Regions from separate parts of the Rhizobium sullae genome, predicted to be linked through region 1. Evidence: predicted binding sites of a transcription regulator. Region 1 holds the regulator's gene; each other region holds the start of a gene.
The links. The regulator HrcA, encoded in region 1, represses chaperone genes, less so after heat shock. The targets are predictions, from matches to a motif close to GTTAGCACTCNCNNNNNGNGAGTGCTAAC.
Positions count from the first base shown of each region.

Region 2: the regulator HrcA is predicted to act here: its motif matches at 3,547-3,575, upstream of groES (co-chaperone GroES).
Region 3: the regulator HrcA is predicted to act here: its motif matches at 5,621-5,649, upstream of groES (co-chaperone GroES).

Region 1 is NZ_CP104143.1:7,723-15,542, reverse strand. Features, by position in the region: gene N2599_RS00075 (Hsp20 family protein) at 1-312, opposite strand, end outside; gene N2599_RS00070 (nucleoside hydrolase) at 580-1,524, shown strand; gene grpE (nucleotide exchange factor GrpE) at 1,557-2,189, opposite strand; gene hrcA (heat-inducible transcriptional repressor HrcA) at 2,289-3,377, opposite strand; gene rph (ribonuclease PH) at 3,561-4,280, shown strand; gene N2599_RS00050 (VOC family protein) at 4,277-4,693, shown strand; gene rdgB (RdgB/HAM1 family non-canonical purine NTP pyrophosphatase) at 4,702-5,346, shown strand; gene hemW (radical SAM family heme chaperone HemW) at 5,383-6,558, shown strand; gene N2599_RS00035 (DMT family transporter) at 6,562-7,476, opposite strand; gene gcvA (transcriptional regulator GcvA) at 7,688-7,820, shown strand, end outside.
Region 2 is NZ_CP104143.1:416,361-424,180, reverse strand. Features, by position in the region: gene ileS (isoleucine--tRNA ligase) at 1-1,191, opposite strand, end outside; gene N2599_RS02105 (bifunctional riboflavin kinase/FAD synthetase) at 1,435-2,418, opposite strand; gene N2599_RS02100 (TIGR01459 family HAD-type hydrolase) at 2,433-3,281, opposite strand; gene groES (co-chaperone GroES) at 3,632-3,928, shown strand; gene groL (chaperonin GroEL) at 3,985-5,625, shown strand; gene N2599_RS02085 (hypothetical protein) at 6,269-6,721, shown strand; partial or broken gene N2599_RS02080 (isocitrate lyase/PEP mutase family protein) at 6,824-7,652, opposite strand; gene N2599_RS02075 (glutathione binding-like protein) at 7,802-7,820, opposite strand, start outside.
Region 3 is NZ_CP104144.1:903,491-911,310, reverse strand. Features, by position in the region: gene N2599_RS25105 (acetyl/propionyl/methylcrotonyl-CoA carboxylase subunit alpha) at 1-22, opposite strand, end outside; gene N2599_RS25100 (carboxyl transferase domain-containing protein) at 30-1,637, opposite strand; gene N2599_RS25095 (isovaleryl-CoA dehydrogenase) at 1,634-2,797, opposite strand; gene N2599_RS25090 (hydroxyacid dehydrogenase) at 3,062-4,093, opposite strand; gene N2599_RS25085 (hypothetical protein) at 4,220-4,411, opposite strand; gene N2599_RS25080 (hypothetical protein) at 4,627-4,833, shown strand; gene N2599_RS25075 (Hsp20/alpha crystallin family protein) at 4,935-5,441, opposite strand; gene groES (co-chaperone GroES) at 5,791-6,105, shown strand; gene groL (chaperonin GroEL) at 6,161-7,792, shown strand.

The DNA.
Region 1 (7,820 bases):
TGCCAACACGAACGTGCGCTGGAACTGGCGGGCGGCAATACCGCGATAAAGATATTCATGCTCGCCCTGCTCGACCTGGCGGCCGCGGATCAACAGTTGGTTCTCTTCGATGGTAACGTCGAGCTCTTCTTCACTGAAGCCCGCGACAGCAAGCGTGATGCGCAAGCGTTCAGGTGCCCCGTGACCGGCGGCGATACGTTCGATATTGTAGGGCGGGTAACCGTCGCTTGCCTTGGAAATGCGTTCAAGCGTCTTTTCCATGGCATCGAAGCCCAGAAGCAGCGGGCTGGCGAAAGGTGTCATGCGGCTCATCTTTCAAAGTCCTTGATGCAAGCGACCTTCCCGGACCTAAGCGTAGCATCCGGACGCCGTTAATATGGGAAGCGTGTACCTTTCGCGCAAGACATATGCGGCGCATCGCCGACATATGAATTTAAGACGGTTGGACTCAAGCAGTTGCTTGACAAAGATCATGGCGGCTCGCATCAAATCGTCGCCCGCAACGGCTGCGCCGATCTGCGACGGAACGATAAACGAACGGTGCCTGCCACGACGTGCACCTTGAGACGGAACGACGAAATGGCGACCCCCAGAAAGATCATCATCGACACCGATCCCGGCCAGGACGATGCAGCGGCCATCATGCTTGCCTTCGGCAGTCCCGAAGAGCTGGAAGTGCTCGGCATTACGACCGTCGCGGGCAACGTGCCGCTCTCCTACACGAGCCGCAATGCGCGCATCGTCTGCGAGCTCTGCGGACGGACCGACACGAAGGTTTTTGCAGGTGCGGATGCACCAATCGCGCGCAAACTGGTCACGGCCGAGCACGTGCACGGAAAGACCGGCCTCGATGGACCTGAGCTCGATGAACCGACAATGCCGTTGAAGGCAGGGCACGCGGTCGACTTCATCATCGAGACGCTTCGCCGCGAGCCGGGAGGCATGGTGACGCTTTGCACGCTGGGACCGCTCACCAATATCGGCATGGCCTTCCAGAAAGCGCCGGATATCATTCCGCGCATCCGCGAACTGGTGATGATGGGAGGCGGGTTCTTCGAGGGCGGCAACATCACACCGGCCGCGGAATTCAACATCTATGTCGATCCGGAAGCGGCCGACATCGTCTTCCGTTCGGGCGTGTCGATCGTGATGATGCCGCTCGACGTGACGCATCAGCTGCTGACGCGGAAGGATCGCGTAAAGCGCATGGCCGATCTCGGTACGGCACCAGCGAAAGCAATGGTCGAAATGCTGGAGTTTTTTGAGCGCTTCGATGTCGAGAAATATGGCTCCGACGGCGGGCCGCTACACGATCCGACTGTCGTCGCCTACCTGCTAAAGCCGGAGCTTTTCAAGGGCCGTGACTGCAATGTCGAGATCGAGGTGAAGTCGGAGCTGACCGTGGGCATGACGGTCGTCGACTGGTGGCATGTGACCGACCGTAAGCGCAATGCCAAGGTGATGCGCCATGTGGATGCGGACGGCTTCTTCGATCTACTGATCGAGCGCTTCGCCCGCATCTGATTTTCAGACTGATCGTTGAGGCGTCTGAGAGATCAGGCGTCCTTTTCGGTGAACGCCGTATTGATATCCGCTTCAGCTGCCTTCGGGCCGCCCTTGGCGACGCCAACCATTGCCGGGCGAAGAACCCGCTCGCCGATCGTGAAGCCTGCCTGAACGACCTGGACGACCGTGTTGTTCGGCACTTCGGCATTCGGGACCTCGAACATCGCCTGATGGAAGTTCGGATCGAACTTCTGGCCGACCGGATCCAGCTTGCGGACGCCGTGACGCTCAAGCGCGGAGAGCATCGAGCGCTCGGTCATCTCGACACCTTCGATCAATGTGTCGAGGCCCGCCTCGCCCGCTTCCTTCGCTTCGGCTGGGATAGCATCGAGGGCGCGGCGCAAATTATCCGAGACGGCAAGCATATCGCGCGCGAAGCCCGCGACTGAGTAGGACTTTGCATCCTTCACATCGCGCTCAGTGCGACGTCGCAGATTGTCCATTTCGGCGGCAAGGCGCAGATAGCGCTCACGCAGCTCGACATTCTCAGCCTTGAGCACTTCAAGCGGATCCGGCTGTGGCGGCGCTTCAACCGTGGTTTCGTTCTCGACGTTTGCGGCAGCGTCGTCTGCGGCTTCAGCCGCGGCAGCGTCTGGTCCGTTTTTCGTCGTTTCGTCCGTCATGACGGTCTCCGGTAGTAGGTTTTCTTGAGATGCGCCCGATATCGAACTTCGATCGCAAAAAATCAAGTCTGCGTGACAAAGAAGGAGCAATTCGGGAGTTTACAGCGTGCCGCGCGCAAGTCGGGAAATCAGTTGCGCTGTGTAATCCACCATCGGCACGATGCGCGAGTAATTGAGCCGCGTCGGACCGATGACGCCAACGGCGCCGACAATGCGGTCGTCATCATCGCGATAGGGCGCAACAATCAGCGAGGAGCCGGAAAGCGAAAAGAGCTTGTTCTCAGAACCGATGAAGATACGCACGCCCGGGCCGGTTTCGGCCAGATTCAGCAGCTCGATTAGGCTGTCCTTCTTTTCGAGATCGTCGAAAAGCATGCGCAGACGGTCAAGGTCCTCCGCGCCTGCCAGGCCCTCGAGCAGATTGGATCGGCCGCGAATGATAAGCTGCGGTGGCTTGCCTTCATCCGCATCGCCAGACCAAACGGCAATACCGCGCTCGACAAGGTCCCTGGACAACGCATCAAGCTCGTGGCGGACGTTCTCCTTTAAGTGACTGAGCTGCTTGCGCAATTCCGGCAAAGTCTGGCCGGACATATGGGCATTGAGGAAATTCGCGGCCTCCGTCAGCTGCGACGACGTAACGCCTGCTGGCAATTCGATAATGCGGTTTTCGACCTGATCGTGATCGCCGACGAGCACGGCCAGCGCCTTGGTGGGCTCCAGGCGGATGAACTCGACATGCTTGAGGACCGGATCGCTCTTCGATGTGATGACGAGCCCCGCGCCCCGCGAAATGCCGGACAGCATCCGGCTTGCCTCGTTCATCATCGTTTCCACAGGAGCGTTAAGGCTTTCAGGACGAACCTGGCGGTCGATGTTCGCACGGTCCTCGGCGGAAAGGTCGCCGACCTGCATGAAAGCATCAACGAAGAACCGGAGGCCGCCCTGCGTCGGCAGGCGTCCCGCGCTGACATGTGGCGAGTAGATCAGGCCTAGCGCTTCCAGGTCGCTCATCACATTGCGCACGGAAGCGGGCGATAGCGACATAGGCAGGATGCGCGAGAGATTGCGGGAGCCGAGCGGCTCGCCACTTTCCAGATAGCCCTCGACGATGCGGCGGAAGATTTCCTTAGAGCGTTCATCCAGCGCCGCAACGGCATCCGAAACCGACGTCGACCTGAACCCCATGAATTTCCTTTGACCTGCGCGCTGATGACGATCCCTAAAATATAGCCGTTCTCGCCCTCGTAGCAAAAGGGAATTTGCAAATGGTTGCCGCCAATCGTAGAAGCGGTCGATACCATTGAGCACTTCACGACGTTATCCGAAAACCGCTTAACGCATTTCGGCATCATGCTTCAGGAGATTAGAATGCGGCCTTCAGGCAGAAAAACCGACCAGATGCGCAAGGTCACTTTCGAGCGCAATTTTTCAAAGCATGCGGAAGGTTCCTGCCTCGTGAAATTCGGCGATACGCATGTGCTCTGTACCGCAAGCCTGGAAGACAAGACGCCGCCGTGGCTGCGCAATACAGGAAAGGGCTGGGTCACGGCCGAATATGGCATGCTACCGCGCGCAACCGGCGAGCGCATGAAACGCGAGGCCGCAGCCGGCAAGCAGGGCGGGCGCACGCAGGAAATCCAGCGCCTCATCGGCCGTTCGCTCCGTGCCGTCGTCGACCTTAAGGAACTCGGCGAACGCCAGATCACGCTCGACTGCGACGTTATTCAGGCTGATGGCGGTACGCGCACGGCCTCCATTACGGGCGCCTGGATTGCGCTGTACGACTGCCTGAAATGGATGGAGGCCCGCAACATGATCAAGGTCGAGCGCGTGCTCAAAGATCACATCGCCGCAATTTCCTGCGGTATCTTCGCCAGCCAGCCGGTGATCGACCTCGATTATCTCGAAGATTCCTCCGCAGAAACCGATGCGAACTTCGTCATGACGGGCGCAGGCGGCATCGTTGAAATTCAGGGTACCGCGGAGGGCACACCGTTCACCGACGGGGAATTTGCCGCGCTGATGACGCTGGCGAAAGCCGGCATTGCGGAGCTCGTCAACATGCAGAAACAGGCCATTGCCGGATGACTGCCCTGCTGGAAGGCATACTGGAGACCGCGCTCTATGCGGATGATCTCGACAAGGCCGAGGCTTTCTACGAAGGCGTGCTCGGCCTTGCCAAGATCGCGCGCGCCGGAAACCGGCATGTCTTCTTCCGCTGCGGGTATGGCGTGCTGTTGATCTTCAACCCCGAGGAAACGGTGAAACCGCCGGCAGCCGATGCCCTGCAGGTGCCGCCGCATGGCACGAAAGGTCAGGGCCACGCATGTTTCCGGGTGTCAGGTAAGAACATCGATGCCATGGCGGCGAAGCTCAAAGCCGCGGGCATCGAAATCGAATCCGAAGTGTACTGGCCGAACGGCGGCCGCTCGATCTATTTTCGCGACCCAGCAGGAAACAGCCTCGAATGCGCCGAAGCCAGAATCTGGGGCATTGAATAGGACCAACCATGCGCAAGCTTGAAACGAAGACGATCGTCGTCGCCAGCCACAATGCCGGCAAGATCCGCGAGATCCAGGATCTGATCGGACCGCTCGGCTTTACTGCCAAATCGGCAGCAGACCTCAACTTCATCGAGCCGGACGAGACCGGCACGACCTTCGAGGAAAACGCGGCGATCAAGGCGCTCGCTTCCGCCAAGGCAGCAGGAATGCCGGCGCTTTCCGACGATTCCGGACTGGTGATCGATGCGCTTGGCGGCGATCCGGGCGTTTATACCGCCAACTGGGCCGAAAAGCCGGACGGCACGCGCGATTTTGCGATGGCGATGGAAAAGGTGCAAAGGGCGCTGGAGAAAGCCGGAGCCACCGAGCCGGAGCAACGGCGCGCGCGCTTCGTCAGCGTGCTCTGCCTCGCCTGGCCGGACGGTCATACGGAGCTTTTCCGCGGCGAGGTCGAAGGCACCGTCGTCTGGCCGCCGCGCGGCACACAGGGTTTCGGCTACGATCCGGTCTTCCAGCCGGAAGGTTACGGCATCACCTTCGGCGAGATGAGCGCCGAGGAGAAGCACGGCTGGAACATCGGCAAGCCGCAGGCCCTGTCGCACCGGGCGCGCGCCTTCAAACTCTTTGTCGAAACCTGCCTGGAAGCGTAAGGTCGGTTCGTGGAGATTCTCGATACGCCAAGCTTGATGCGCGATGCGACGCTTCTGCCCGATACCGGAGAGCCCGGTTTCGGCGTCTACGTGCATTGGCCCTTCTGCGCGGCGAAATGCCCCTACTGCGACTTCAACAGCCATGTCCGCCATCAGCCGGTGGATCAGGAGCGATTCACCGCTGCCTTCCTGAAGGAGATGGCCACCGTTCGCCGGATCAGCGGACCGAAGACGGTGACGAGTGTCTTCCTTGGCGGCGGCACGCCGTCGCTCATGCACCCGGCAACAGTGTCAGCCATTCTCGACGGCATCTCGAAGCACTGGCATGTGCCGAACGGCATCGAGATCACCATGGAGGCGAATCCCTCGAGCGTGGAGGCCGAGCGCTTCCGCGGCTATCGCGCGGCAGGCGTCAACCGCGTGTCGCTCGGCGTTCAGGCGCTAAACGACCGGGACCTGAAGTTCCTCGGCCGCCTGCACGATGTCGCCGATGCGCTGAAAGCGATCAGACTGGCGCGCGACATCTTCCCGCGCATGTCCTTCGACCTGATCTATGCCCGCCCCGACCAGACGGTCGAGGAGTGGGAGAGGGAACTGAGGGAAGCGATCTCCTACGCGGTCGATCACCTCTCGCTCTACCAGCTGACGATCGAGGAAGGCACGCCGTTCTACGGCCTGCACAAGGCCGGTAAGCTGATCGTTCCTGATGGCGACCAGTCGGCAGATCTCTACGAGGCGACGCAGGAGATCACGGCGCGCGAAGGCATGCCAGCCTATGAGGTTTCCAACCATGCGCGGCCCGGTGCGGAAAGCCGCCACAACCTCACCTACTGGCGCTACGGCGACTATGCCGGGATCGGCCCGGGTGCGCATGGCCGCCTGACACGTGGGCCAGAGAAGATCGCAACGGCGACCGAGCGCAAGCCGGAGGCCTGGCTCGAGCTTGTAGAACGCGACGGACATGGCATTCTGGAGCAGGAACGGCTCGGCTATGACGAGCAGGCCGACGAGTTGCTGCTCATGGGACTTCGGCTGAAGGAGGGCGTCGATCTTGCCCGCTGGCAGCATCTTTCCGGCCGGGATCCGGACCCGAAGCGCGAGGAATTCTTGCTGGAGCACGGCTTCATCGAGCGAATCGGCAATTCCCGGCTTCGCTGCACGCCGTCCGGCATGCTCATCCTCGATTCCGTCGTCGCCGATCTCGCCTGCTGAGCCTCAGGCTGCCCGCCTTTTTCCTAGCGACATCAGCCGCCCGTCGATCGCCGCTAGACCGACCGCGATCGTCGCCATGCCTATCAGATGTTTTGCCTGCAGCTGCTCGCCGAGGATGATCGTCCCCAACAGAATGGCGCTAACGGGAATCAGGAAGGTCACCAGCGCCAGGTTCGTCGCGCCCGCTGTTGCGAGAATACGGAAGAAAAGCAGATAGGCGATCGCCGTTGAAAGCAGCGCCAGACCAAAGAGCGCCAGCCAAATTTCGATGTCGGGAACAGGCAATGTCCAAGGCCGGTCGGCAATCAGCGCGATCGGCAGCATCAGGATGGTGGATGCCGTGACCTGGCCCGCTGCAGGCAGCAGCGGCGGCAGGCCCATAGCCCGGAAGCGGCGTCCCCATATACCGGCGAAAGAATAGGAGACAGCAGCACCAAGAACCGCGAGCTGCGCCAGTACATTCGCGCCGATATCGTGAAGCACATCGAAACCGATCATATAGGCCACGCCGGCAAAGCCGATAAGCACGCCGATCAGGCGATTGCCGGTCATCTTTTCGTCGACAGTCAGGATATGGGCGACAACGACCGTGAAGAGCGGCGTCGTGGCATTCAAGATCGATGCCAAGCCGCTTGCAATATGGGTCTGGCCCCAGACGATGAGGCAAAAGGGGATCATATTGTTCAGCACGCCCATGCCGAAGAAAGCGACCCAGCTCTTGCCGTCACGCGGCATTGTATGACCCATGAGCCGCACGATCACATTGAGCGCGACCGCAGCCAGCAGCACGCGGCCTGTTACGATCGTAAACGGCGGCAGCGCCTCCACCAGAATGCCGTTGAAGAGGAAGGAGCCGCCCCAAAGGAGGGAGAGGACCAAGAGCATTCCCCATTCGGCTAGGCCCATCTGTTTCTGCATCTCTGTCTCCTTCATTGTTTGCGGGCTTACGACACGGCGGCGCCTCTCGCCACCCGTTTCTTGCGCGCCAGTCTCTGCCAGCTGCGATTTATGCTCGACGACTATCGCTTCGTGATTCTGTTTTCAGATCGCTTTCACTCTTGATATTATTTCTATAATTCTACTTCGACAAACGAGTCTTTTTCGATGTACACTTTAGCTGAGCTAAATCATGAGCGAGTTTCTGCCATCTCTTTCGGCCCTGCGAGCTTTCGAAGCTGCGGCGCGGCATCTCAGCATGACGCTGGCGGCGAAGGAGTTGCACGTGACGCCTGGCGCCGTCAGCCTGCAGATCCGCGATCTGG
Region 2 (7,820 bases), 410 kb from region 1:
ATCCGGACCAAATCCTGGCGCATCGACGGTGAAGAAGCCCGCGTCGTCGACCGGGAACGGGATCGTGGAGGAGATGCCGCGTGCTTCGAGCTCCCGTACATTGTCCATCCAGGCATCGAAGTCTTCGCGGCCGTGGCTGGGGGCCGTATGGACGAAACCGGTGCCGGCATCATCGGTCACATGCTCGCCATCAAGCAGCGGCACATGGAAATCATAGCCGCCGCCCAGGCCATGCAGCGGGTGCGCGCAGGTTACGGCGGCAAGTTCATCCGCTTTGATATCGCGAACGAAATTGAAGGTCACCTTCGCCTTGGCTGCGGATTCCTCAGCCAAGCGCTTGGCAAAGATCAGCTTCTCGCCCGGCTGCGGACCGAAGTCGTTCTCGGCGGTCGCAACTTCATAGAGACCGTAGGGGTAGCGCGACGAGAACGCGATCGCGCGGTTCCCGGGGATCGTCCAGGGAGTCGTCGTCCAGATGACCACGAAGGCGCCGGCCAGGGCGGCAGGGCCTTCCGCGACCGGAAACTTCACCCAGATCATGTCGCTTTCGACATCGGCATATTCGACCTCGGCTTCCGCCAGCGCCGTGCGCTCGACGACTGACCACATGACGGGCTTGGAGCCGCGGTAGAGCTGGCCGCTTCTCGCGATCTTCAGAAGCTCGCCGGCGATGCGGGACTCCGCGTGGAAGTTCATCGTCGTATAGGGATTGTCGAAGTCGCCTTCGATTCCGAGGCGCTTGAACTCCTCGGACTGCACCTTGATCCAGCCGGCGGCGAAGTCGCGGCATTCCTTGCGGAATTCGTTGACCGGGACCTCGTCCTTGTTCTTGCCCCTCTCGCGGTACTTCTCCTCGATCTTCCATTCGATCGGAAGGCCGTGGCAGTCCCAGCCGGGAACATAGTTGGCGTCAAAGCCGCGCATCTGGAACGAGCGGTTAATGACGTCCTTGAGGATCTTGTTCAGCGCGTGGCCGATATGGATGTTGCCGTTGGCATAGGGCGGGCCGTCGTGGAGGACGAATTTTTCGCGCCCGGCGGCAGATGCGCGCAGCTTCTTGTAGAGGCCCATCTGCTGCCAGCGGGCGACGATTTCCGGCTCCTTCTGCGGCAGGCCGGCACGCATCGGGAAGTCGGTTTCGGGCAGGTAGAGAGTCTTCGAGTAGTCGATCTTTTCGGCTGTGTCGGTCATGTTCAGCAATCGTTTCTAGGCGCCTTCAAGGCGCGACGGCTTCAAAAATGTCTGGTGACGGAAGCGCTCGTTTGCCCAAGCGCCAAAAACCCGGACCTTCCGGCGGCTTAGCGCGCGCGGAAGGCCGGGCCGATAATTCGCATCGCACTCGGCAGCCGGACGTTATTCATAGCGCCGGTTCATAGGCGTTTTTACCGGGAAAAGGAAGAGGGATTTGAGCCCGCGCGAACCAGCGTCGCGGCATCAGACGAAACAAAGCTTGAGGTCGAGTTCGCCAAGCGGCCGGACACCCGCAAGCAGCGCCCTCGCCTCCTGCTCGTCGCGCTTGATCTGCTCAACGAGCGGCTCCAACCCCTCGAACTTCAGTTCGGGCCGCAGGTAGCCGAAGAAGGAGACGGAACAGGTCCGGCCGTAGAGGTCGCCACCGAAATCGAAGAGGTAGGTCTCCAGTAGCGGCGTTCCGTTTTCGATCACCGTCGGGCGGCGGCCGTAGCTCGCAACCCCATCGTAAAGCCTGCCGTCGTCCAGGCGGAAGCGGACTGCATAGATGCCGGCGGCAAGTTCGGCCTCCGGCGGAAGCTGCATGTTGGCGGTTGGGAAACCAAGCTGGCGGCCAAGCTTTTCGCCGCCGATCACCTCCGCCTCCACTGTGTAGCGGTAGCCAAGCTCCGCTGCGGCTTCGCTGACATTGCCATCCTTCAGGAGCGTGCGGATATAGCTTGAGGAGACGACCTCGGCATTCTCGTCGCGGAAGGCGTCGATCAGCGTGACGCCGAAGCCGTATTTGTGACCGGCATCCATGAGGAAGGCCGGGCCGCCCTCGCGGTTCTTGCCGAAATGGAAATCGAAGCCGGTGACGACTTCGGAGGCGCCGAGCCAATCCTTCAGGATGCCGTGGATGAAATCGTCCGGCGAGCGCTGCGAGAATTCGCGGTCGAAGGGATATTCGATGACGGCGTTGAAGCCGAGCGTCTCCAGGATGCGAGCTTTCAACGGCGCCGGCGTAAGACGGAAAACCGGCGTTTCCGGCCTGAAGACGGTGCGGGGATGCGGCTCGAAGGTCAGCACTAGCGCCGGGATGCCACGCTCCTTGGCGATTTCCAGTGCGCGGTTCAGCACCGATTGATGGCCGCGATGCACGCCGTCGAAATTGCCGATGGCAATCACCCCGCCCTTCAGATGAGCGGGCAAGGGTTCGCGGGTTTCATTGCGGTGGAAAACGGTCATCGGCGGGCTTCTTCTTATGCGAGGCGCGGCATCCACCACTTGGGCGCGGCCCTCTCGCGTTCTAGATAGGCATGCAGGATCGCCTCGTCGGTCTCGCCGTTCAACGTGTATTCTTTCGCGTGGATACCGCCGCTGATATAGAGAAGATCGAGGCCGTAATCGAGAGCGCCGCGCACATCCGTCGGCATGCCGTCGCCGATGGCGAGAATGCGGGTCTTCGGGAAATCGCCATGGAGTTCGTGCGCGGTTGCCAGCACGGCGTCGTAGATCGGCGCGTGCGGCTTGCCTGCAATGCGGATCTCGCCGCCAAGCTGGTGGTAGTAGGCAGCCATGGCGCCGGCGCAAGGTATGATGCGATGGCCGCGCTCGACGACGAGATCGGGATTGGCGCAGATCATCGGCACGTTGCGCGCCTGAAAATACTTGAGCATCTCCGTATAGTCTTCCGGCTTTTCCGTCTCGTCGTCGAAGAAGCCAGTGCAGACCACGGCTTCAGCCTCCTTCGCATCGACGCGCTCAACACCGAGGCCTTCGATGAGGGCCAGATCGCGGTCAGGGCCGAGCAGGAAGACCTTTTTCGGGCCTTCGGCAATCAGGCGCCGGGTAACATCGCCGGAGGTGACGATCCGGTCATAGGCACCGTCTTGGATGCCGATCTGGCGAAGCTGGGCGACCACCTGCGGGGCGATGCGCGGGGAATTGGTGATGAGGATGACAGCTAGCCCCTCGCCGCGTGCGGCCTCCAGTGCGGCGGCGGCCTTCGGGAAAGGATCGACGCCATTGTGAAGCACACCCCAGACATCGCAGAACACCGCATCATACTGACTGGTGATCTCCGCAAAACTTCCAATCCGCTTGGCCATCCGATTTCCCGATTTGCTTTCAGTCAGGCGTGACATTGCAAAGGCATGCGGCGATGGCAAGGGATTTTCAGACGATCGCCGGCAAAAACCGCGGGAGGATTGCCAGAGAAACGCGACGGCTTCCGCAAGCCCGCCGAAGCTCAGGCAGTCAAAGGCATCGAATCGGCCAATGCTTCAGACAATTCCCACGCTCTTCACAATTCCGGCACAAAATTCCGTGATGGGTCTTCTTGACTCCTTCTGGAGCCATCCCTAAATGCTCGGCGTTAGCACTCCTCAACGGAGAGTGCTAGCACTCATCCATGTGGGCCGCCCGGCCTGCGAATGTCATTTGATCGAGGGATTAGACAATGGCAAGCACCAACTTCCGCCCCCTTCACGACCGCGTCGTCGTTCGCCGCGTTGAATCCGAAGAAAAGACTAAAGGCGGCATCATCATTCCCGACACCGCCAAGGAAAAGCCGCAGGAAGGCGAAATCGTCGCCGTCGGTTCCGGCGCTCGCGACGAGTCCGGCAAGGTCGTCGCTCTCGACGTCAAGGCTGGCGACCGCGTTCTGTTCGGCAAGTGGTCCGGCACCGAAGTCAAGATCAACGGCGAAGATCTGCTGATCATGAAGGAAGCCGACATCATGGGCATCATCGGCTGATCCAGCCGATCGCTTTTTCCCGAAATTGCTGACAACCCTATTCTGGAGTTTTCAAAATGGCAGCTAAAGAAATTAAATTCGGCCGCACCGCGCGCGAAAAGATGCTGCGCGGCGTCGATATCCTCGCTGACGCAGTCAAGGTAACGCTCGGCCCCAAGGGCCGTAACGTCATCATCGATAAGTCCTTTGGCGCTCCGCGCATCACCAAGGACGGCGTCTCGGTCGCCAAGGAAATCGAACTTGACGACAAGTTCGAGAACATGGGCGCCCAGATGGTCCGCGAAGTTGCTTCGAAGACCAACGACATCGCCGGCGACGGTACCACGACCGCGACCGTTCTGGCTGCGTCGATCATCCGCGAAGGCAACAAGGCGGTTGCCGCCGGCATGAACCCGATGGACCTCAAGCGCGGCATCGATCTTGCCGTTGCTGAAGTCGTCAAGGATCTCCAGGCCAAGGCCAAGAAGATCTCGACTTCGGAAGAAGTTGCGCAGGTCGGCACGATCTCTGCGAACGGCGACAGGCAGGTCGGTCTCGACATTGCCGAAGCGATGCAGAAGGTTGGCAATGAAGGCGTCATCACGGTCGAAGAAGCCAAGACTGCCGAAACCGAACTCGAAGTCGTCGAAGGCATGCAGTTCGACCGTGGCTACCTCAGCCCGTACTTCGTGACTAACCCGGAAAAGATGGTTGCTGACCTCGACGACGCCTACATCCTTCTGCACGAGAAGAAGCTCTCGAACCTGCAGTCGATGCTCCCGGTTCTCGAAGCCGTCGTCCAGACCGGCAAGCCGCTGCTCATCATCGCTGAAGACGTCGAAGGCGAAGCGCTTGCAACACTCGTCGTCAACAAGCTGCGCGGCGGCCTGAAGATCGCTGCCGTCAAGGCTCCGGGCTTCGGCGACCGCCGCAAAGCCATGCTCGAGGACATCGCCATCCTGACGGGCGGCACGGTGATCTCCGAAGACCTCGGCATCAAGCTCGAGTCCGTTACCCTCGACATGCTCGGTCGCACCAAGAAGGTTTCGATCTCCAAGGAAAACACCACGATCGTCGACGGCGCCGGCGCCAAGTCGGACATCGAAGGCCGCGTTGCCCAGATCAAGGCGCAGATCGAAGAAACCACCTCCGACTACGACCGCGAAAAGCTGCAGGAACGTCTTGCCAAGCTCGCCGGTGGTGTTGCCGTCATCCGCGTCGGCGGCTCGACGGAAGTCGAAGTGAAGGAAAAGAAGGACCGCATCGACGACGCCCTCAATGCGACGCGCGCTGCTGTTCAGGAAGGTATCGTCCCCGGCGGCGGCGTTGCCCTGCTCCGCTCCTCCGTCAAGATCACGTCCAAGGGTGTGAACGACGACCAGGAAGCCGGCATCAACATCGTTCGCAAGTCGCTGCAGTCGCTGGTTCGCCAGATCGCTGACAACGCTGGTGACGAAGCTTCGATCGTCGTTGGCAAGATCCTCGACAAAAATGACGACAACTACGGCTACAACGCCCAGACGAGCGAATATGGCGATATGATCGCCATGGGTATCGTCGACCCGGTCAAGGTCGTCCGCACGGCTCTGCAGAACGCAGCTTCGGTTGCTTCGCTGCTGATCACCACGGAAGCCATGATCGCCGAGCTGCCGAAGAAGGACGCTCCGGCTGGCATGCCGGGCGGCATGGGCGGCATGGGCGGTATGGACATGATGTGAGACTGAGGTCTCGCATCTGAGCCATCCGGTTCAGTTCAGGAGGGGCGGTCTTCGGGCCGCCCTTTTTGTTTTGAGCGCGACCCACAGCTGCGCATGTGCAGGGGCAAAGCCGCCGACTTGGTAAAACGTTTAACTTGGCCTGCTCTCCTGCCGCCACCAGTCTGGAGCTTGCGCCAAGCTTGCGCCGCCAGATTTTCGGTAAGCGCTCAAATTCCGATCCGAGACGCATTCGCCTAGGCAGAAACTGCATCTTTGAGATGTGAAATTCATCATAATCGATCAGAAATTGATGATTTTTCACCTTCTGTCGGCTGTTTCAGGACGCGTTGCCGGCCGCACGGCCTTGGCGCGCTAGGGAATTGGCCTTGAAAAAGCCGTTGCCGTTTGGCGAAAAGCTCCTATAAATCCGCGCTGCAATTGATGCGCGTTCGAGGAACGTTTTTCGCCCGCCAGCGACGCAGCAACGCGATTGTAACATGCGCGAACATTCGGCCACGAACGTCTCCGCGATAAGCAAGAGCAAGCCTCAGTGCCCCCGCCGGCGATCGAGGTTCCAGACCGCAGGCATGATGCCTGGCGCCGTATGACCCTGTTTCGCTCAGACTACAGCGCAGCGAAGACTGCGCCCGAACCGGGGAACCCCTTGTTTAAGATCGCCAAAGCAACTGTTGCCGCCCCCTTGATGCCTGGCTCGCTGGAATTAGCCCATCACAACCAGGAAATGCTTGCGCAGTTTTCGGTTTCCGAGTCCTGGACCGGAGAATTTTCGAGCGGCATCATCCGCCTCGGCGATTGGAGCAGCATGCTGCATGGCTTTTCGATGCAGGAATGCGGCCTTCTGAGCCTGCTGCGCTGCTACGATCCGAAAGATCGCGCCCATATCCTCGCGCTTTTCGAGCAAGCTGCAACGCTTTCATCGTCCTTCTGTTTTTCCACCACGATCATCATGCCGAACGGCCTGCTCCAGCCGGTTTTCTGCATGGGCGAGTCGAGCGGAGTGGAGGAAAAATTCAGCGGTAGCATGGCGGGAGTCTTCCTCTTCCCACGCTTCAAGCTGGAAGGCGCCAACCAGACCGCAGGCCGCCACGCTTCCTAGGAATAGAAACGGCCGCTCCTGTGGCCGGCCTTAACTAGAATGCAGGAGGCTTTTCAGCGACAACGGAATTGGAAGCGAATGTCAGGGAGTTCTGCGACATTCTCATGCCTTGGTCGCTCCGGTGAAAAACCCCTCCAACTCCGCAAAGCCCACAGCCTGGTCTGAGAAATGGAAGGTACCTGCCGATCGCATTTCCCGCGCCGCATTCACGAACGTGCCGAAGGCGAGCCTCGCCAGCCCCGAACCGACGCTGATCCGTTTAACGCCCGCTTCCGCCAACTCAGCTACGCAGAATGTTGCGCCGGGCATTCCCATCACAACGTTGACGGGTTTCGTCACGGCCTCGCAAACCAATCGGATCGTGCCTAGGTCATGAAGGCCGGGTGCGTAGAGCACGTCGGCTCCGGCTTTCTCGAACGCGTGCAGTCGCCGGATCGTGTCATCGAGATCGGCGCGGCCCCATAGAAAATTCTCGCAGCGCGCCGTTAGCACGAAATCGTGAGACAGAGAACGGCGGGCCTCGACGGCGGCCTCTATGCGCTCTACCGCCCGCCTGTGTGAAATCATAGATCGGATCATCGAGCCGGCCAGTATGATCTTCAAGCGAACATCCGGCGAGGCCGACGTTGGCAGCGGCTTGTATTGTCTCGGCAGCACTCTCCGGACTGTCGCCGAAGCCTTTTTCGAGGTCGGCTGAGACGGGGAGCAGCGTTGCGGCCACGATGGATCGGCAATGGTCCAAGGTGTCTTCTCGTGAGACGGCTCCCTCCGCGACGCCCAGAGAAAACGCCATGCCGGCGCTGGTGGTGGCGAGCGCGGGAAAACCCAAGGCAGCTAAAATCCGGGCTGTGCCGATATCCCAGGGATTTGGAATGATGAACGCCCCCGGCGCTTCATGCAGTTTGCGAAATGCATTGCGCTTGTCTTCCATCTGCTACCTCCCAGACTCGCCTCGGAGAGGCGAACATTGCACGAGAGGCGGAACAAATAAAGAACAACCGCTACGAAAAGATTACGTGTCAAGCAAAGCCGCAAATTTTAGAGACCGGTCCCGCGGCCGGCCTCTTCCTTTGGGCCGGACTACTCCTCCGGCTTCACG
Region 3 (7,820 bases), on a different replicon from region 1:
CGATCAGGATCTTTTCAAACATTGCCGCCTCACATCCTGAACAGGCCGAAGCGCGTGTCTTCGATCGGTGCATTCAGCGCAGCTGACAGCGACAGCCCGAGCACATCGCGGCTCTTTGCCGGATCGATGACACCGTCGTCCCAAAGGCGGGCGGAGGCATAGAGCGGATGGCTCTGGCCTTCGAAGAGATCGAGAACGGGCTTCTTGAAAGCCGCCTCGTCGTCTGCATTCCATGGCGTTCCGGCGCGGATCAGCGCTTCGCTACGAACGGTCGCAAGAACGCCTGCAGCCTGCTCGCCACCCATCACGGAAATCCTGCTGTTCGGCCAGGTCCAGAGAAACCGCGGCGAGAAGGCGCGCCCCGCCATGCCGTAATTTCCGGCGCCGAAGGAGCCGCCGATCAGCATGGTGATCTTCGGCACCCTGGTGGTTGCCACAGCCGTGACCAGTTTGGCGCCGTGCTTGGCAATGCCTTCCGTCTCATATTTCCGCCCGACCATGAAGCCGGTGATGTTCTGCAGGAAGACCAGCGGGATTTTCCGTTGCGAGCAAAGCTCGACAAAATGCGTGCCCTTGAGCGCGGATTCGGAAAAGAGGACGCCGTTATTGGCAATGATCCCGACAGGGATCCCGTGGACATGTGCAAAGCCGCAGACGAGCGTGGTGCCGTAGCGCGCCTTGAATTCGTCGAAGCGCGAACCGTCGACGATGCGAGCGATCACCTCGCGGACCTCATAGGGCGTGCGAAGGTCGGTCGGCACGATACCGGCGATCTCTGCCGGATCGTAGAGCGGCGGCTCGGCTTCGCGAAGCTCGATCGTGCGGGCTTTCGTCCGGTTCAGCGAGGCGACGGCGCGGCGCGTCAGCGCGAGGGCATGGGCATCGTCGCGCGCCAGATAGTCGGCAACGCCGGAAAGACGCGTGTGCACGTCGCCGCCGCCGAGTTCTTCTGTCGAAACGACCTCGCCGGTTGCTGCTTTGACGAGCGGCGGTCCGGCGAGGAAGATCGTACCCTGCCCTTCGACGATGATGGCTTCGTCCGACATGGCAGGGACATAGGCACCGCCCGCCGTGCAGGATCCCATCACCACGGCAATCTGCGGGATCCCCGCCGCCGACATGTTGGCCTGGTTGTAGAAGATACGGCCGAAATGATCGCGATCCGGAAAGACTTCGTCCTGGTTCGGCAGATTGGCGCCGCCGGAATCGACGAGATAGATGCAAGGAAGGTTGTTGGCCGCTGCGATCTCCTGCGCTCTTAGATGCTTCTTCACCGTCATCGGATAGTAGGTGCCGCCTTTGACCGTCGCGTCGTTGCAGACGATCATGCATTCGCGCCCGGCGACACGGCCGATTCCAGTGATCAGCCCTGCTGCCGGCGCCTCGCCGCCGTACATGCCATAAGCGGCAGTCGCGGCGATTTCCAGAAACGGCGTCGCCGGATCGATCAGTCCCATGACCCGATCGCGCGGCAGCATCTTGCCTCGGCCCACATGCCGCTCGCGCGCCGCCGTCCCGCCGCCACTCGCAGCCGTTCGTACCGCCTCCTCGATAAGCTTGATAGCTTCCTGCATCGCCGCCTGATTGGCCCTGAAGGTTTCTGAATTGGTCGATATCTGGGATTTGAGTACGGTCATGCCGTCTCCGCGAACAGCTCACGTCCGATCAGCATGCGCCGGATTTCGGAGGTTCCGGCGCCGATCTCATAGAGCTTGGCGTCCCTCAAGAGCCGCCCTGCGGCATAATCGTTGGTGTAGCCGTTGCCGCCGAGCGCCTGGATCGCTTCGAGCGCCATGGCTGTCGCCTTTTCCGCGGCATAAAGAATGCAGCCGGCAGCATCCTTACGGGTCGTCTCGCCGCGGTCGCAGGCAGCCGCCACCGCATAGACATAGGCGCGCGCCGTATTCAGCGTCACATACATGTCGGCAAGCTTGCCCTGCATCAACTGGAATTCGCCGATCGCGCGGCCGAACTGCTTGCGTTCATGCAGATAGGGCAGAACGATATCCACGCAAGCCGCCATGATGCCGAGGGGACCGGCGGAAAGCACCACGCGTTCATAGTCGAGCCCCGACATCAGTATCTTCACGCCGCCGCCAATGGCGCCCAGCACGTTCTCCCCAGGCACTTCGCAATCTGCAAAGATCAGCTCGCAGGTATTTGAACCGCGCATGCCGAGCTTGTCGAGTTTCTGGCCGGTGGAAAAACCCTTGAAGGTCTTCTCGACGAGGAACGCGGTGATACCGCGCGGTCCGGCCTCAGGGTCGGTCTTGGCATAGACCACCAGTACCTCGGCGTCCGGACCGTTGGTGATCCACATCTTGTTGCCGTTCAACACGTATCGGTCGCCACGCTTTTCAGCCTTGAGCTTCATCGAAACGACGTCGGAACCGGCACCCGGTTCGGACATGGCGAGCGCGCCAACATGTTCGCCGGAAATCAGCTTGGGCAAATAGCGGCTCTTTTGCGCGTCGTTGCCGTTGCGGTTGATCTGGTTGACGCAGAGATTGGAATGCGCCCCGTAGCTCAAGCCGACCGAGGCCGAGGCGCGGCTGATCTCCTCCATGGCGACGCAATGGGCGAGATAACCGAGACCTGCTCCGCCATAGGCGTCATCCGCGGTAATGCCGAGCAGGCCCATATCTCCCATCGCGCGCCAGAGCGGCGCTGGAAAATTGTTGCTGCGATCGGTTTCCGCCGCCAGCGGCCCGATGCGCTCGCTTGCAAACCGCCTCACACTTTCGCGCAGAGCGTCGATCTCGTCGCCGAGCGCGAAATTCAAACCACCTGAATACATCCGGCCTCTCCCCTTAGCCGTCGATCCCGCCGTATCGCCGCCAGCATCTGCTCTCCTCCCGAGATCGCAGTGTTGATCCGTGACACCGGAAGCATTGCTCTTCCGCTTCATCGGTCCATGTCAGGACGATAGCACCCGATCCGCAGAATTTCCCCACCAAAAATGCTGCCGTGGCGCATCAATCTTAAAGCAACAGCCTATGATCGCGACATTTTCGTAACGCATGACGGCGCTCGCAGCACGCGGCCACGACACATATTTTGATCAGTTGATCTTCACGCCCTTCGAGCGCATGCGCGATACGGTCTCGCGCTCGGCCCGTTTGCACCGCATCGGCGGCAAGCCGCGGTCCATCAAATCCATGTCCTCCAGCACCATGCCGCCCATCTTCTTGAAGGCGCTGTCCAGTGCGCCGGCCCGATGCGCGGAACGGATAAAGCCTTTCAGGTTCCGCACCGGATGATCAAGCGGTAGCGGCTCTTGCGGATAGACATCGCTTGCCGCGACGATATGGCCGGATGCGACAGCCGATATCAATGCATCGAAATCGACGACATCTGCCCGGCTGAGCAGGATGAAAGCCGCGCCCGGCCGCATGCTGGCAAAGGCCTCGGCACCGAGGAGCCCCTTGTTCTCGCTGGTGACCGCCGCAACGACAAAAACGAAATCGCTTCTCGTCACTACCTCTTCGAGGCTCGCCGCTTCAACGCCGTTCTCCTCCAGGATGGAGCGCGGCAGCCAGGGATCGAAGACCCGGACCTTCGCCCGGAAGCCGGAAAACACGCGCCGCAGCGCTTTGCCGAGATCGCCGAAGCCGATGATGCCGATTTCGGAGCCTCCGATCAGCCGGGCGCTTGCATTGCCCTCTCCACCCCACAGCTCCCTGCCCTCACGAAAGGCGACATCCGCGTCGACGATGCCTCGCGCGAGCGAAAGCGCAAAACCCAGACCGATTTCCGCCACCGGTTCGGCAAAGACCTGCCCCGTCGTCACAACATGGATGCCGCGCTGAAAGAGGATTTCATAGGGCATGTTGTTGATAAGGTTGCTTTCGACGTTCAGCACGCAGCGCAGCGCGGGCATCCGGGCCAGCGTTTCGGCCGACAGCGGCGGCTGACCGATGATGTAGCGCGCCTTGCCCAGAACGTCATCGCCGAGCCCTTCGATATTTTCCGGATCGGCCTCGACGATCTGATATCTGGCGTGCAACTGCTTTCTCGCCTCGGCCGTAAAGATCAGGTCGAGCGTGCGCGGCTCCGGCGCGCTGATCGCCAGCGGCCGCTCGTCATGTATCATCTCTCCTCCTCCCGCAGCTTGCCGCTCGGCTGGCGCGCAGTTTCAGAGCGACGCGGTTTCGATGATGATGGTCATATCGCATATCGGGCGCGGGCAATACTGTCTTCTGCCGATCGCAGACGCCCCTCAGTGATCGAGATCAAGCTTGAGCTTGAGCTGCTCGCCGCCCCGCGTCTTAACGAGATAGGGGTTCGGTGGCCTCATCAGCTGAATCCGTTCGAGCAGCTTCTCGCGCCGTTTCCGGTCGCGCTCGCGAGCCGAGCGCGATGCTGCAACAAAAGCCAAGGCATTCTGTATAACGAGCTCTGCGTGCGTCATGAGAATCTCCGTTGCGTTTGTTCCCTTTATGTTCTCATTTCGCGGTAAAGTCAATCATGCACCGGCGCAGCGCGGTGTGCAGCGATCTCTCGATATCGGGCCTTGTCCAATAATGGCCAAAAATAAGCCGAGGGATTAACCCTTATTTAAGCATGCTCTTGCATACGTCCGAGTTTGTCGCCATGGTATGACCCATAAGGTTGAGGGGTTAAAGCATGGATACTTACAGCGTAAATGCCAAACCTGCGCAGTATGCCGAGCGACTTCGTGATTGCCGGGCATCCTTCGAGCCGATGTTTCTGGAAATCATCAAGGAAGGCCAGAAGAGGGGCTTCAAGCCGGCGGAAGTTGCCATGGCGATCGCCGATGCTGCCGACGACATGATCCTTGAACTCGCCGCAAAGCTCGACACCGCGCACTAGCCGTCGATCGCTGCAATCCAAGGCCGTTGCGAACGAACAGGATCGCTTCTCGCGATCCCATTCGATTTCTCGGCCACGGATGGAGTGCCGTTCGACGGCCGCTAGCCGTTGATCGTGATGCGCTTGGCACGCGATTGCGCCGTTTCGGAGCGTGGCAGGGTGATCGTCAGGACGCCGTTCTTGAAGGACGCGTCGATCTTGTCTTCCTGCACCTCGCTGTTGAGTGAAAGGCGGCGCTCGAAGCGGCCATAGAACCGCTCGGAGAACTGCCGGTCCTTATCCTCGTTGTCGGCGCGCTTTTCGCCGCGGATCGTCAGGATGCCGTTGTCGATCAAAAGTTCGATATCCTTCTCCTCCATTCCCGGGATTTCGGCGAGGATCCGGATGTTCTTATCCGTCTCCGCGACTTCGATCTTCGGCCAGGCGGTTTCGAACATGAAACCGGAGCCGACTGTGGGAAAGCGGCCCTCGAAGCCGCGGAAGACGTCGTCGAACAGCCTGTTCATCTCGCGGTGAAGCGCAAGGAACGGATGCTGGTCTCTGCCTGCATAACCTGTCGGGACCGGACTGTTGCTGCGGCCCCACGGAATAAGATCACGAACACTCATCTCAACCTCCATGCTTGCAAGGCGTCGAAGGATGACCTCATGCGCTCGCCTTTACCTTTGTCGATGGGGCGACATATATGAGTCACCTTCGTCTGGAACACGCTTGATGCTGCGTAGAATTTCTCGCGCATCAGCATAGAGTAAACGCCAATGTCGACGTTTCCGTTCCGGAACGGCGCGTTAGCACTCTCCCCGCAAGAGTGCTAATTTTTTGCTGCAGCCCTCTTGAAATTCGAAAAAATCGGTAGCAGATTTTTTCAGCCGGGCGGGCAAAGAGCCTGGCAGCCGCCGGATCGATCACTCGCTCCGGCAATGAAACATGGATCATCGTTTGTTCATGGAGGAAAACATGACGTTCCGACCGCTTCATGATCGCATTCTCGTCCGCCGTGTGGAGTCCGAAGAGAAGACCAAGGGCGGCATCATCATTCCCGACACTGCCAAGGAAAAGCCGCAGGAGGGAGAAGTCATCGCCGTCGGTCCGGGCGCGCGCAATGATGCCGGCCAGGTCCAGCCGCTCGACGTTAAGGCCGGCGATCGCATTCTGTTCGGCAAGTGGTCTGGCACCGAGATCAAGATCAACGGCGAAGACCTGCTGATCATGAAGGAAAGCGACGTCATGGGCATCATAGAGGCCCCGGCGGTCGACAAGAAGGCCGCCTAATCGGCCTTGGGCTGACCCCATTTCAACGCTGGCTGCCTATGGAGGAGTGAAGAACATGGCTGCTAAAGAAGTCAAATTCCACGCCGATGCCCGTGATCGCATGCTGCGCGGCGTCGACATTCTCGCCAATGCCGTCAAGGTGACGCTCGGCCCGAAGGGCCGCAACGTCGTGATCGACAAATCCTTCGGCGCTCCGCGCATCACCAAGGACGGTGTTTCGGTCGCCAAGGAAATCGAGCTTGAGGACAAGTTCGAAAACATGGGCGCCCAGATGTTGCGCGAGGTCGCGTCGAAGACCAGCGACGTCGCCGGCGACGGCACGACGACGGCAACCGTTCTTGCCCAGGCGATCGTTCGCGAAGGCGCAAAAGCCGTTGCCGCCGGCATGAACCCGATGGACCTGAAGCGCGGTATCGACCTTGCCGTCGATGCCGTCGTCAAGGAACTGAAAAACAACGCCCGCAAAATCTCCAATAATGCCGAAATCGCCCAGGTCGGCTCCATCTCGGCCAATGGCGATCCCGAAATCGGCAACTTCCTTGCCGAGGCCATGCAGAAAGTCGGCAACGAAGGCGTGATCACGGTCGAGGAAGCCAAGACTGCCGAAACCGAACTCGAAGTCGTCGAAGGCATGCAGTTCGACCGCGGATACCTGTCCCCCTACTTCATCACCAATCAGGACAAGATGCGGGTCGAGCTTGAGGATCCCTATATCCTGATCCATGAGAAGAAGCTCTCGAACCTGCAGTCGATGCTCCCGGTTCTCGAAGCTGTCGTCCAGTCCGGCAAGCCGCTGCTCATCATCGCTGAAGACGTCGAAGGCGAAGCGCTTGCAACACTCGTCGTCAACAAGCTGCGCGGCGGCCTGAAGATCGCTGCCGTCAAGGCTCCGGGCTTCGGCGACCGCCGCAAAGCCATGCTCGAGGACATCGCCATCCTGACGGGCGGCACGGTGATCTCCGAAGACCTCGGCATCAAGCTCGAGTCCGTTACCCTCGACATGCTTGGCCGCGCGAAGAAGATCGTCGTCGAGAAAGAAAACACCACGATCATCGACGGCGCCGGCGCCAAGTCGGACATCGAAGGCCGCGTTGCCCAGATCAAGGCGCAGATCGAAGAAACCACCTCCGACTACGACCGCGAAAAGCTGCAGGAACGTCTTGCCAAGCTCGCCGGTGGTGTTGCCGTCATCCGCGTCGGCGGCTCGACGGAAGTCGAAGTGAAGGAAAGGAAGGACCGCGTCGACGATGCGCTGCATGCAACGCGTGCGGCAGTCGAAGAAGGTATCCTGCCGGGTGGCGGAGTGGCGCTGCTGCGCGCCGTCAAGGCGCTCGACAACGTCGCCGTGGCCAATTCGGATCAGCGTGTCGGCGTCGATATCGTCCGGCGCGCTATCGAATCCCCGGTGCGCCAGATCGCCGAGAATGCCGGCGCGGAAGGTTCGATCGTCGTCGGCAAGCTGCGCGAGAAGACCGAGCTTTCCTATGGTTGGAATGCCCAGACCAACGAATACGGCGATCTCTTCAAAATGGGTGTGATCGACCCGGCCAAGGTCGTGCGCACCGCGCTTCAGGATGCTGCCTCTATCGCCGGCCTGCTGGTGACGACGGAGGCCATGATCGCGGAAAAGCCGAAGAAGGAGGGCGCCGCCCCCGCGATGCCCCCCGGAGCCGGCATGGACTTCTAGGTTGACATTCGGCCCGCCTGGCGACCGG